DNA from 3 places in the Halalkalibacter sp. HAAS-P014 genome. Region 2 is predicted to be linked to each of the others. Evidence: riboswitches for the same ligand, from Rfam matches in the RefSeq annotation. Region 2 holds a riboswitch; each other region holds the start of a gene.
The links. A riboswitch is a leader RNA that binds a small molecule or an ion and turns the genes downstream of it on or off. The one in region 2 is predicted to bind S-adenosylmethionine.

Region 1 (3,277 bases), on a different contig from region 2:
ATAATCACCCCGATTTACTCTATATAGATTACTTATCATACCATATCAAAAAGCTGCGTTGCTTTTTAGGTACTTAATAATAACACACAGGGGAAGGTTTTGAAATTTGTTTGCACTAGTTACAGCAGCCATGGCTCCAGGAATGGCTTTATTATCTTATTTCTATTTGCGTAATCATTACAGTCCGGCAATGGGGGCCCTTGTTTTTAGGACTTTTATTATAGGAATATTACTCGTTTTTCCTGTTATGGTTTTACAATTTGCTTTTACGACTGAAGGATATTTTCTACACCCATTGACTAGGGCTTTTATATTATATGGTTTTATTGAAGAGTTTTTTAAGTGGTTTCTTCTTTGGATATTTGTGTATCAACATACAACATTTGCGAGACGCTATGATGGAATCGTGTTTGGTGCTTCGCTTTCATTAGGATTTGCTTCTTTAGAAAATGTTTTTTATTTAATAGCATATGGGCTTGAAACAGCTTTTGGCCGAGCATTACTGCCAGTTTCTAGTCATGCGTTATATGGTGTGATAATGGGGTATTACTTAGGGAGAGCTAAAGTAGAAAAAGAAAAGCGTGCGAAACATTTGACGTTGGCACTATTGTTACCTATTATGCTACATGGCGTGTACGATTTTATTTTATTGAGTTTTGGGATGTATTTTCTTGTTGGATTGATTCCGTTTATGCTGTTTTTATGGTGGATAGCTCTTAAAAAGGTTAAGCGTGTTCGTCAATTAGACGAGTAGTATACTAAACGGGGTTTAGTTAAATTATTTAAAGTAAAGGGTGATACTTATGGCTAAAGGACGTTACCGTGTAATTATTCGGTGTACGGTTTGCGGCGAGAAGTATATTTTACGAGGAGTACGAAATGAAAAAGGTGAATTTGAAACAGGCTTTAAGCGCTGTGTTTGTGGGAATGAAGAAAAGTTAAACATCGATGCATCATTAGAATAAAAGATGTGATTTTATTTTCATAAAAAATTATTCCTTGCAAATTAGCGAGAATTGTTGTAATTTTGATACAATCAAAACATTTTAATAATTGAATTTCTTATCAAGAGAGACGGAGGGACTGGCCCTAGGATGTCTCAGCAACCAGCCTAAAAGGTCAGGTGCTAATTCCATCAAGTCATTGACTTGAAAGATAAGAGGAAGCGAATTTAAACAACCACCTTCTTCTTATTTTAGAAGGTGGTTTTTATTGTTATTGGAGGTATTAGAGATGAGTAGAGAAAAATTAGAAACGATTTTAGTTCAATTAGGTAACCGATCAAGTAATCCAACTGGAACTATTAATACACCGATTTATTTGTCAACAGCATATAGACATACAGGAATAGGAGAATCTACTGGATATGATTATGCAAGAACAGGAAATCCGACTCGGGAGGTTGTTGAACAAGCAATAGCTAAGCTCGAGGAAGGCGATAGGGGCTTTGCTTGTAGTTCTGGTATGGGAGCCATTCAGACGGTCCTCTCACTTTTTGAGCAAGGTGATGAAATATTAGCATCTCAAGACTTATATGGTGGTACGTATCGCTTGTTTGAACAAGGATGGAATCGTTGGGGGTTAACGTTTGCATTTGAAGACCCAAGAAACATAGAGAAATTTGAGAGTCGTATAACTGAAAAGACAAAAGCGTTATTTATCGAAACACCGACTAATCCTTTGATGCAAGAAGCGTCAATTCCAGATTTGGCCAATTTAGCGAGGAAGCATCAGTTACTGTTGATTGTTGATAACACATTTTATACACCGCTTTTGCAGCAACCATTAGTAGAGGGTGCCGACATTGTTATACATAGCGCAACAAAGTACTTAGGCGGACATAATGATGTTGTTGCTGGTTTGATTGCAGCAAAAGGAGAACACCTTTGTGAGCGTATTGCGTATTATCATAATGGTATTGGAGCAACGTTATCAGCATTTGATTCATATTTATTACTAAGAGGAATGAAAACACTGGCTTTACGTATGGAAAAACATGAAGAGAATGCAAAGGCAATTGTGGAGTATTTAGAGAAAAAGCAAGATGGAATCACGGAAGTACTGTACCCTGGTAAGGGTGGTATGCTTTCATTTAGGATTTTAAAAGAAGAGTGGGTGAATCCATTTTTACAACAGTTAAAATTGGTTTCATTTGCAGAGAGTTTAGGTGGGGTTGAAAGTCTAATGACATATCCTGCAACCCAAACACACATGGACATTCCAGAAGAGGTTCGTATTGCTAATGGTGTTTGTAATCGATTGTTGCGTTTTTCAGTTGGAATTGAACATAGCGAAGATTTAATCGCAGATCTAGAGCAAGCATTTCGCTATGTGAAAGAGAGGGAGAGTGAATGAGTTTACTTGAACAATTAGCCAACAAAGTTCTTATTGGGGACGGAGCGATGGGGACATTGCTTTATGAACAAGGGTTTGATCATTGCTTTGAGGAGGTTAATATAACTGCACCAGAAAAAGTCATTCAAACACACAAAAAGTATGTTGAAGCTGGTGCGGATGTTATTCAGACGAATTCGTATGCTGCAAATTCACTAAAACTTGAAAAGTACGGATTAAATAATGAAGTTCAAAAGTTAAACCGTGAGGCTGTTCGTCTAGCAAGAAAAGCGGCTGGTGACCAAGCTTATGTTTTGGGCACTATTGGAGGAATAAGGCGCTTCGAGCTTGATGATTGGAGCTTGGATGAAATCGAGGCAGCTTTTCGTGAACAAATGAATGTGCTTTTGCAAGAAGGAGTCGATGGTCTACTACTAGAGACATTCTATGACTTAGAGGAAGCGAAAATGGCAATCACTCTTGCTAGAAAGTTAACGAATGCACCAATTATTATTAATCTGGCTATTGGAGACATCGGTGTGATGAATGGAGGTATTTCAGTCTCGGATGCATTTGATCAACTGATTGCTTCAGGTGCTGATGTCGTAGGTTTAAATTGTCGGACAGGCCCATTTCATATGCTGAGGTCATTTGAAACAGTTGCTATCCCCGACAATGCTTATCTTTCAGCGTACCCGAATGCGAGTCTTCCTGATGTTCGGGATGGTCGAGTATTTTATCAATCGAACGCTGATTACTTTCAGGCTATGGGTGAAAAGTTTATTAAACAAGGTGTACGTTTATTAGGAGGTTGTTGTGGAACAACTCCTGCTCATATCGAGGCGTTTGCTAAAGTTAGAGATGAGACAGACCCTGTTGCAACGAAAAAAGTAAAACCACTTACTCGTTTTATTCGTGAGTCAATTGAAATTCCGAGAAAACA
Region 2 (3,277 bases):
AGATGATACATTTTCTCTTACCGAGATATTAGATATTTCTTACCGGAAAAAGCCCGAAAAGAACGCAATGGGGTTTCTTTATTTACATACAAACAGAGGTGTTCGAACTTACTACATTAAAGAGGATGCCTATTCATTAGTAAGTGCCTATAAAAAGCTAAAATCAGAACGCCCTGATTTACGTTAATGCACCAGCTGTTTAGCTGTTTTTGTTTTAATATCACCATAAATCGGATACTGCATAAATGATGATGCATGACTATTGGCGATAATCCACCCTTCCCCTTCTTCATGCCAAAAAGTATCGACTATTGATACCTGGAAATCCTTCGCCCATTGCAATGCCTCTGGCCTCTTTTGATGATTAAAAAATAGTAAAGCATAGGCAGACGGTTCAGCTTCATACGTTTCATACGCCTTCGAATCTCTATTTAGTCGAGACAAACGATTGTGGAAAATATAATCTTCGACCATACTGTTGGAAGTTGCTTCTTTTCCGGCTCCCGGACCGATAAAAAGAAGCTGGTTAACTGAGAGCCCTTCAATCGAAATCCCGTTCGTCACACCTTTTACGCTCGCTAATGGCTCTCCCTCTCCTAGGAAAGCAGGTGTTACCCTCCCTTTTATTTCAGAACCGTTTCTCCATGCCTCAGCGATGAGCTTTAATTTAAAGCCTAATTGCTCACCTACTTCAACATGCCAATCTTCTATACTTGCTATTCCCTCGCGACTAAATTGTTCTACTTTCGGCCAAACACCAAAACATAGCCGGCTGAGAATCCGGATTTTATACCACGCATCAAAGCCTTCGATATCATCAGTTGGGTCAGCTTCAGCATAACCAAGATCTTTGGCATTTTGTAATACATCGGTAAAGCTTCGTTTGTTTTCAATCATTTCTGTCAACATATAATTGGTCGTACCATTTAATATTCCGGAAACTCTGCTAATAGGTGTTGTAGAAAGCGTTCCTTTTAATGCATTAATTATAGGAATGCCTCCCCCTACTGCTGCTTCATATCCATAGTATGTATCATGAGTAGCTGCAAGCTCTTCCAGTTTTTCACCTTTTTCAGCAACTAATTTTTTATTAGCACTTATTATTGGTACACCTCTTTTTAACCAATAGGAGGTATAGGAAAAGGCTGGTTCAACCCCACCGATAGCTTCAAAGATAACATCAAAGTTAGCAGCCTGACAGAACTCTTCCCAACTAGTAGTTATCGATGCCTCGATCTTTAAAGCTCTCTTTTTTTGCCGGTCTTTTACTAAAATTGCTGAGACAACTACCTCTTGCCCTAACAATTGCTTGACTTGTTCGTTTGTTCGTTCAAATCGTTCCAAGACACCTCTTCCAACTGTTCCAAAACCTATTAAACCTACTCGTATCATCCTATTTCTCCTCCTATAAAAAAACAAAAAACCTTTCCAAATAAGGAAAGGTTTTTCTGCCTTTACTTATCTTTCAGAATGGTATACATCCTGCTGAAAGTAGCACCTTTTTTGCTGGCGTGCAAAAAGGTTGCCGGGCTTCATCGGGTCAGTTCCCTCCGCCTCTCTGGATAAGTTACTTTTTTAGTTTATTTTAGTTATCGTGATCTTACATGAATCTAATCAAACAGTCAATATTTACACATTAACCTTTTCAGATTTTTTGCCGATAATAGATAAATTTAAATCAATAAGTTGTTCAACACTAACTTCACCTGGAGCGTTCGTCAATAGGTCACTCGCACTCGCAGTCTTCGGGAAAGCAATAGTATCACGTAAATTTGTTCGACCTGCTAACAGCATTACAAGACGGTCTAAACCTAAAGCAATACCTCCGTGTGGTGGTGTTCCAAATTCAAATGCTTCTAATAAGAAACCAAATTGTTCACGTGCTTCTTCTTCAGAAAAGCCGAGCGCTTTAAACATTTGTTCTTGGATATCACTTTGGTAAATACGCTGCGATCCCCCACCAAGCTCATAACCATTTAAAACTAGGTCATATGCATTTGCACGTACACTACCTGGATCTGTTGCAAGAAGTTCAAGATCTTCTTGTACAGGACTTGTAAATGGATGATGCAGAGCTACGTAACGTTTCGCTTCTTCATCATACTCAACTAGAGGGAAGTCAACAACCCAAAGGAAGTTAAATTGATTTTGATCGATTAAGTCAAATTGTTTACCAAACTTAAGGCGTAGCGCCCCTAAGCTGTCAAAAACAACTTGCTTCTTATCAGCACCGAAGAATAACAAGTCACCGACTTCAGCATTTAGCGCTTCCTTAAGCGAAGTTACAATTTCACCATCAAAGAATTTTGCAATTGGACCTTTAAGTCCTTCCTCCTCGACTTTTAACCACGCTAACCCTTTTGCTCCATACTGTTTGACAAAATCAGTTAAAGCATCAATCTCCTTGCGTGAAAGCTTGTCTGCTCCCCCTTTTAAGTTTAAGCCTTTAACTACACCTCCACTTGCAAGTGCACTTTGGAAAACTTTGAACTCAGAGTCTTTCACTACATCAGACAGCTCAATTAGCTCCATTCCAAAACGAAGATCAGGCTTATCTGAACCAAAACGATTCATTGCTTCATCATAAGTTAAACGAGGTAAAGGTAAAGGTACTTCTACACCTTTTAATTCTTTCATAACTTTAGCCATCATCTTCTCAGTCATTGCAAGTAAGTCTTCTTTATCCATGAACGATGTTTCAATATCGACTTGTGTAAATTCAGGTTGACGATCAGCACGTAAATCTTCATCGCGGAAACAACGAACGATTTGATAGTAACGCTCGAATCCTGAAACCATCAATAGCTGTTTAAAAAGCTGTGGTGATTGTGGTAAAGCATAAAATTCACCATGGTGTACACGGCTTGGAACAAGGTAATCACGTGCTCCTTCGGGTGTACTTTTCGTTAACATTGGTGTTTCAATTTCCATGAACGCTTCTTCGTCAAGAAAGTTACGAATCAATTTAGTTGTGCGATGGCGTAATTTAAATGTCTCTTGCATATCTGGGCGTCGAAGATCAAGATAACGATATTTCAAACGAACATCTTCGGATGCATCTGTATCAGATTCAATTTGAAATGGTAGTGGCTTCGAAGCATTTAAGATGCTCAAATTATGAACATGAACTTCAATTTGTCCTGTTGCAAGCTTATCATTAACAGTTTGTGGATCTCTTGCAACAACCTCTCCCTCAAGTTCAATTACATATTCATTCCTTACACGTTCGGCAACAGTGAGTGCTTCTTCACTTGTTTCTGGATTAAAAACAACTTGA
Region 3 (3,277 bases), on a different contig from region 2:
TTTAAAGAAGAACAATTTGAAGAAACATGGAATTAAAGGTTTGTGTTTTCAATGGAAAAGCAGGTATAATATAGTAAATTTGTAATAGAGATGGAGGAATTTTAAATGAGTAACCTACCGAAAGAATTAAAGTATTCAGAAGAGCACGAATGGGTAAAAACAGAAGGAGAAAAAGTTCGTATCGGAATTACGGATTTTGCTCAATCTGAACTTGGAGATATCGTTTTTGTTGAATTACCAGAAGTAGGCGACGAAATCGAAGCGGACGAGCCATTTGGCAGTGTAGAATCTGTAAAAACCGTTTCTGAACTATACGCACCAGTAAGTGGTAAAGTGGTAGAAGTAAACGAAGACCTCGATGACTCTCCAGAGTTTGTAAACGAATCTCCATACGAAAAAGCTTGGATGATCGTAGTCGAGCCAAGCAACTCAAGCGAAATCGATCAACTAATGACAGCAGAACAATACGAAGAAATGACTAAAGAAGAAGACTAGAGAAAAATCCCCAATAGGCCGCATTTGCCTATTGGGGATTTTTCGAAGCAATGAGCGAAGCCGGTGCAAAGACCTTAAGTCTCGATGGGGGGGGTCCCATCGAGACGCGCAGCGAGAGAAGCCATTGCCAAAGCATCATCGAATAGGCTGCATTTGCCTATTGGGGATTTTTCTTCTATAAGAGGGAAACATCCCCTATTATAGGAGTCACTTCAATGTTTCATTAAATAAGCACGTGGGAATGATAAAAGTAACTTCTGCTTAAGGGAGGTTGCAAAGAATGAGTCTTACACGTGTCGATGTTACAAGCAGAGTAAAAGGAAAGTACGAAAATGGGCATATGAACTTGTACTTGGGCAATGCTCAAGTTGGGAAGGTGATTGAAACAAATCAAGGCTTCCAGCATGAAATGGCAGAGGGATTTGAATTTGAAAATGATAAAGTTTTTCGCTATGAGCAAGAAAACCCAAGACAAGTGAAATCTTATGTAGAAGATTGTGACCAAGGTTGGTGTTAGTCGTTAGTTGGCTAGAGTAAGATCTTTACTCTAAGCCAACTTTTTTAGTTGAAAAGGTATTTTTTGCTAGTAAGTTATTTTACAATAACTCACTTAAGGTGTTCGAAATAGAAGGCTATTGACAAAACAACCATTTATATGGAAAAGATTCAAAAGAATACAAAAATTATATTATAGCAATGTTACTTTTTCAGTTGACACTATTTTTTACGCATGCTATGATTCTCTCAATGTTAGAGAAATTAAGTAATGTAATTTAATAGACTCTTATCCAGAGTGGCGGAGGGACTGGCCCGAAGATGCCCGGCAACCGTTAGATTTTCGAATCTAAGAAGGTGCTAAATCCTGCAAAGCATGAGCTTTGATAGATGAGAGAAAGTGTAATCTATACCTTTCTGTCATAACGAGCAGGAAGGTTTTTTATTTATATATTTTACGGGTATAAAGCTGAGTTCTCATATCTGGTAAGTATGCGTTGTTTTAGGGGAAACGGCGATGAGGAAAGAAGGGATGAAATGATGATTTCATTAAGTGGCATCCGAAAAGTATTCAAGACGAAGGACGGTCCGGTTACTGCAGTAAATGGAATTGATTTAACGATAGAAGAAGGCGAAATATATGGGATCATCGGGTATAGTGGTGCAGGGAAAAGTACACTGATTCGCATGCTTAATATGCTCGAACGTCCATCTGAAGGGGATGTGAAGGTTGCAGGCCGAACGCTATCGAAGCTCAATCCAAAAGAGCTAAGAAAGGCGCGTCAAGAGATCGGTATGATTTTCCAACATTTTAATTTACTTTGGTCACGAACTGTTCGCGAAAATATTGCTTTTCCTCTTGAGATTGCTGGAGTGAAAAAGGCAGAGCGCACAAAGCGAGTGGATGATCTGATTGAACTTGTTGGCCTAAAAGGCAGAGGAGATAGTTATCCGTCACAATTAAGTGGTGGGCAAAAGCAGCGAGTTGGGATAGCTAGAGCTCTTGCTAATAATCCAAAGGTGTTGCTTTGTGATGAAGCGACATCTGCTCTTGATCCGAAAACAACCGATTCCATATTAGATTTGCTTGTTGATATCAATGAAAAGTTAGGATTGACGATTATTTTGATTACACATGAAATGCATGTGATTCGCAAGATTTGCCATCAAGTAGCTGTCATGGAAGCAGGTAAAGTTGTTGAAAAAGGGCCTGTACTTGATGTATTCCGTAGGCCAAAGGAGAATATGACTAAAGAGTTTGTCAAACAAATTACTGAACCTGAAGAGACAGTCGACGCGATTACACAAATGCTTACTGAACATCCTGAAGGGGAAATCGTTCAATTAACCTTTGTTGGTCAAGAAGCTGAACGACCATTGATAACCCAATTGATTCGTCAGTTTGATATTGAGGTAAATATTGTTCAAGGGAAAATCACGAAAATTCAAGAAGGCTCCTACGGGACTTTATTTGTCGCATTAAATGGTGAAAGAGATGAGATTCAAAAGGCGATTACTTTTATTCGAAATAAAGAAGTCGAAGTGGAGGTGATCGTCCATGATTGATCAATGGTTAGGAGATGTAAAGTGGGATAAGTTGTGGGAAGCCACTGTTGAAACGCTTTATATGACCAGTATATCCGTTGCTGCGACGTTCATTCTCGGTCTCATTCTCGGAATGATTTTGTATTTAACAAGTAAGGGGAACCTTTGGGAAAATGCGTTCGTAAACGGGATATTCAGTTTTATCGTGAACGTGTTTAGGTCCATTCCTTTTATTATATTAATTGTATTATTAATACCTTTTACACGGATGCTTGTCGGTTCAATGCTAGGAGCAAATGCCGCCTTGCCGGCTTTAATTATTGGAGCTGCGCCATTCTATGCAAGAATGGTCGAGATTGCGCTTCGTGAAATTGATAAAGGTGTGATCGAGGCGTCTCAAGCGATGGGAGCGAGCAATTGGGACATTATACGCAAAGTGTTAATCCCTGAATCGCTGCCGGCATTAATTTCGGGGATTACCGTTACATCGATTGCCTTGGTAAGTTACACAGCAATGGCAGGTGTGATCGGTGCCGGGGGGCTTGGGCATTTTGCGTACTTAGAGGGCTTCCAACGAAACAATAGTCAAATTACGTTTGTTGCTACAATTGTCATCCTGTTGATTGTTTTCATGATTCAATGGATAGGTGACTATTTTACAAATAAAACAGATAAACGATAACAAGGGGGATTTAACAATGAAAAAGTTTTTGAGTGTGATTGGTGCAGCTGCACTATCAGT

Region 1: another riboswitch for S-adenosylmethionine. It lies ahead of AC1FXZ_RS05785 (methionine biosynthesis PLP-dependent protein); the one in region 2 lies ahead of AC1FXZ_RS12215 (homoserine dehydrogenase).
Region 3: another riboswitch for S-adenosylmethionine. It lies ahead of AC1FXZ_RS07275 (methionine ABC transporter ATP-binding protein); the one in region 2 lies ahead of AC1FXZ_RS12215 (homoserine dehydrogenase).

The regions. Positions count from the first base shown of each region.
Region 1 covers NZ_JBWQTV010000006.1:199,585-202,861, reverse strand. Annotated here, with positions in the region: gene prsW (glutamic-type intramembrane protease PrsW) at 107-754, shown strand; gene AC1FXZ_RS05790 (hypothetical protein) at 804-965, shown strand; SAM riboswitch class I at 1,060-1,162, shown strand; gene AC1FXZ_RS05785 (methionine biosynthesis PLP-dependent protein) at 1,234-2,355, shown strand; gene AC1FXZ_RS05780 (bifunctional homocysteine S-methyltransferase/methylenetetrahydrofolate reductase) at 2,352-3,277, shown strand, end outside.
Region 2 covers NZ_JBWQTV010000015.1:43,459-46,735, reverse strand. Annotated here, with positions in the region: gene AC1FXZ_RS12220 (hypothetical protein) at 1-187, shown strand, start outside; gene AC1FXZ_RS12215 (homoserine dehydrogenase) at 184-1,392, opposite strand; SAM riboswitch class I at 1,456-1,569, opposite strand; gene aspS (aspartate--tRNA ligase) at 1,630-3,277, opposite strand, start outside.
Region 3 covers NZ_JBWQTV010000007.1:84,445-87,721, reverse strand. Annotated here, with positions in the region: gene AC1FXZ_RS07290 (arsenate reductase family protein) at 1-36, shown strand, start outside; gene gcvH (glycine cleavage system protein GcvH) at 106-495, shown strand; gene AC1FXZ_RS07280 (YusG family protein) at 776-1,012, shown strand; SAM riboswitch class I at 1,277-1,387, shown strand; gene AC1FXZ_RS07275 (methionine ABC transporter ATP-binding protein) at 1,531-2,556, shown strand; gene AC1FXZ_RS07270 (methionine ABC transporter permease) at 2,549-3,217, shown strand; gene AC1FXZ_RS07265 (MetQ/NlpA family ABC transporter substrate-binding protein) at 3,234-3,277, shown strand, end outside.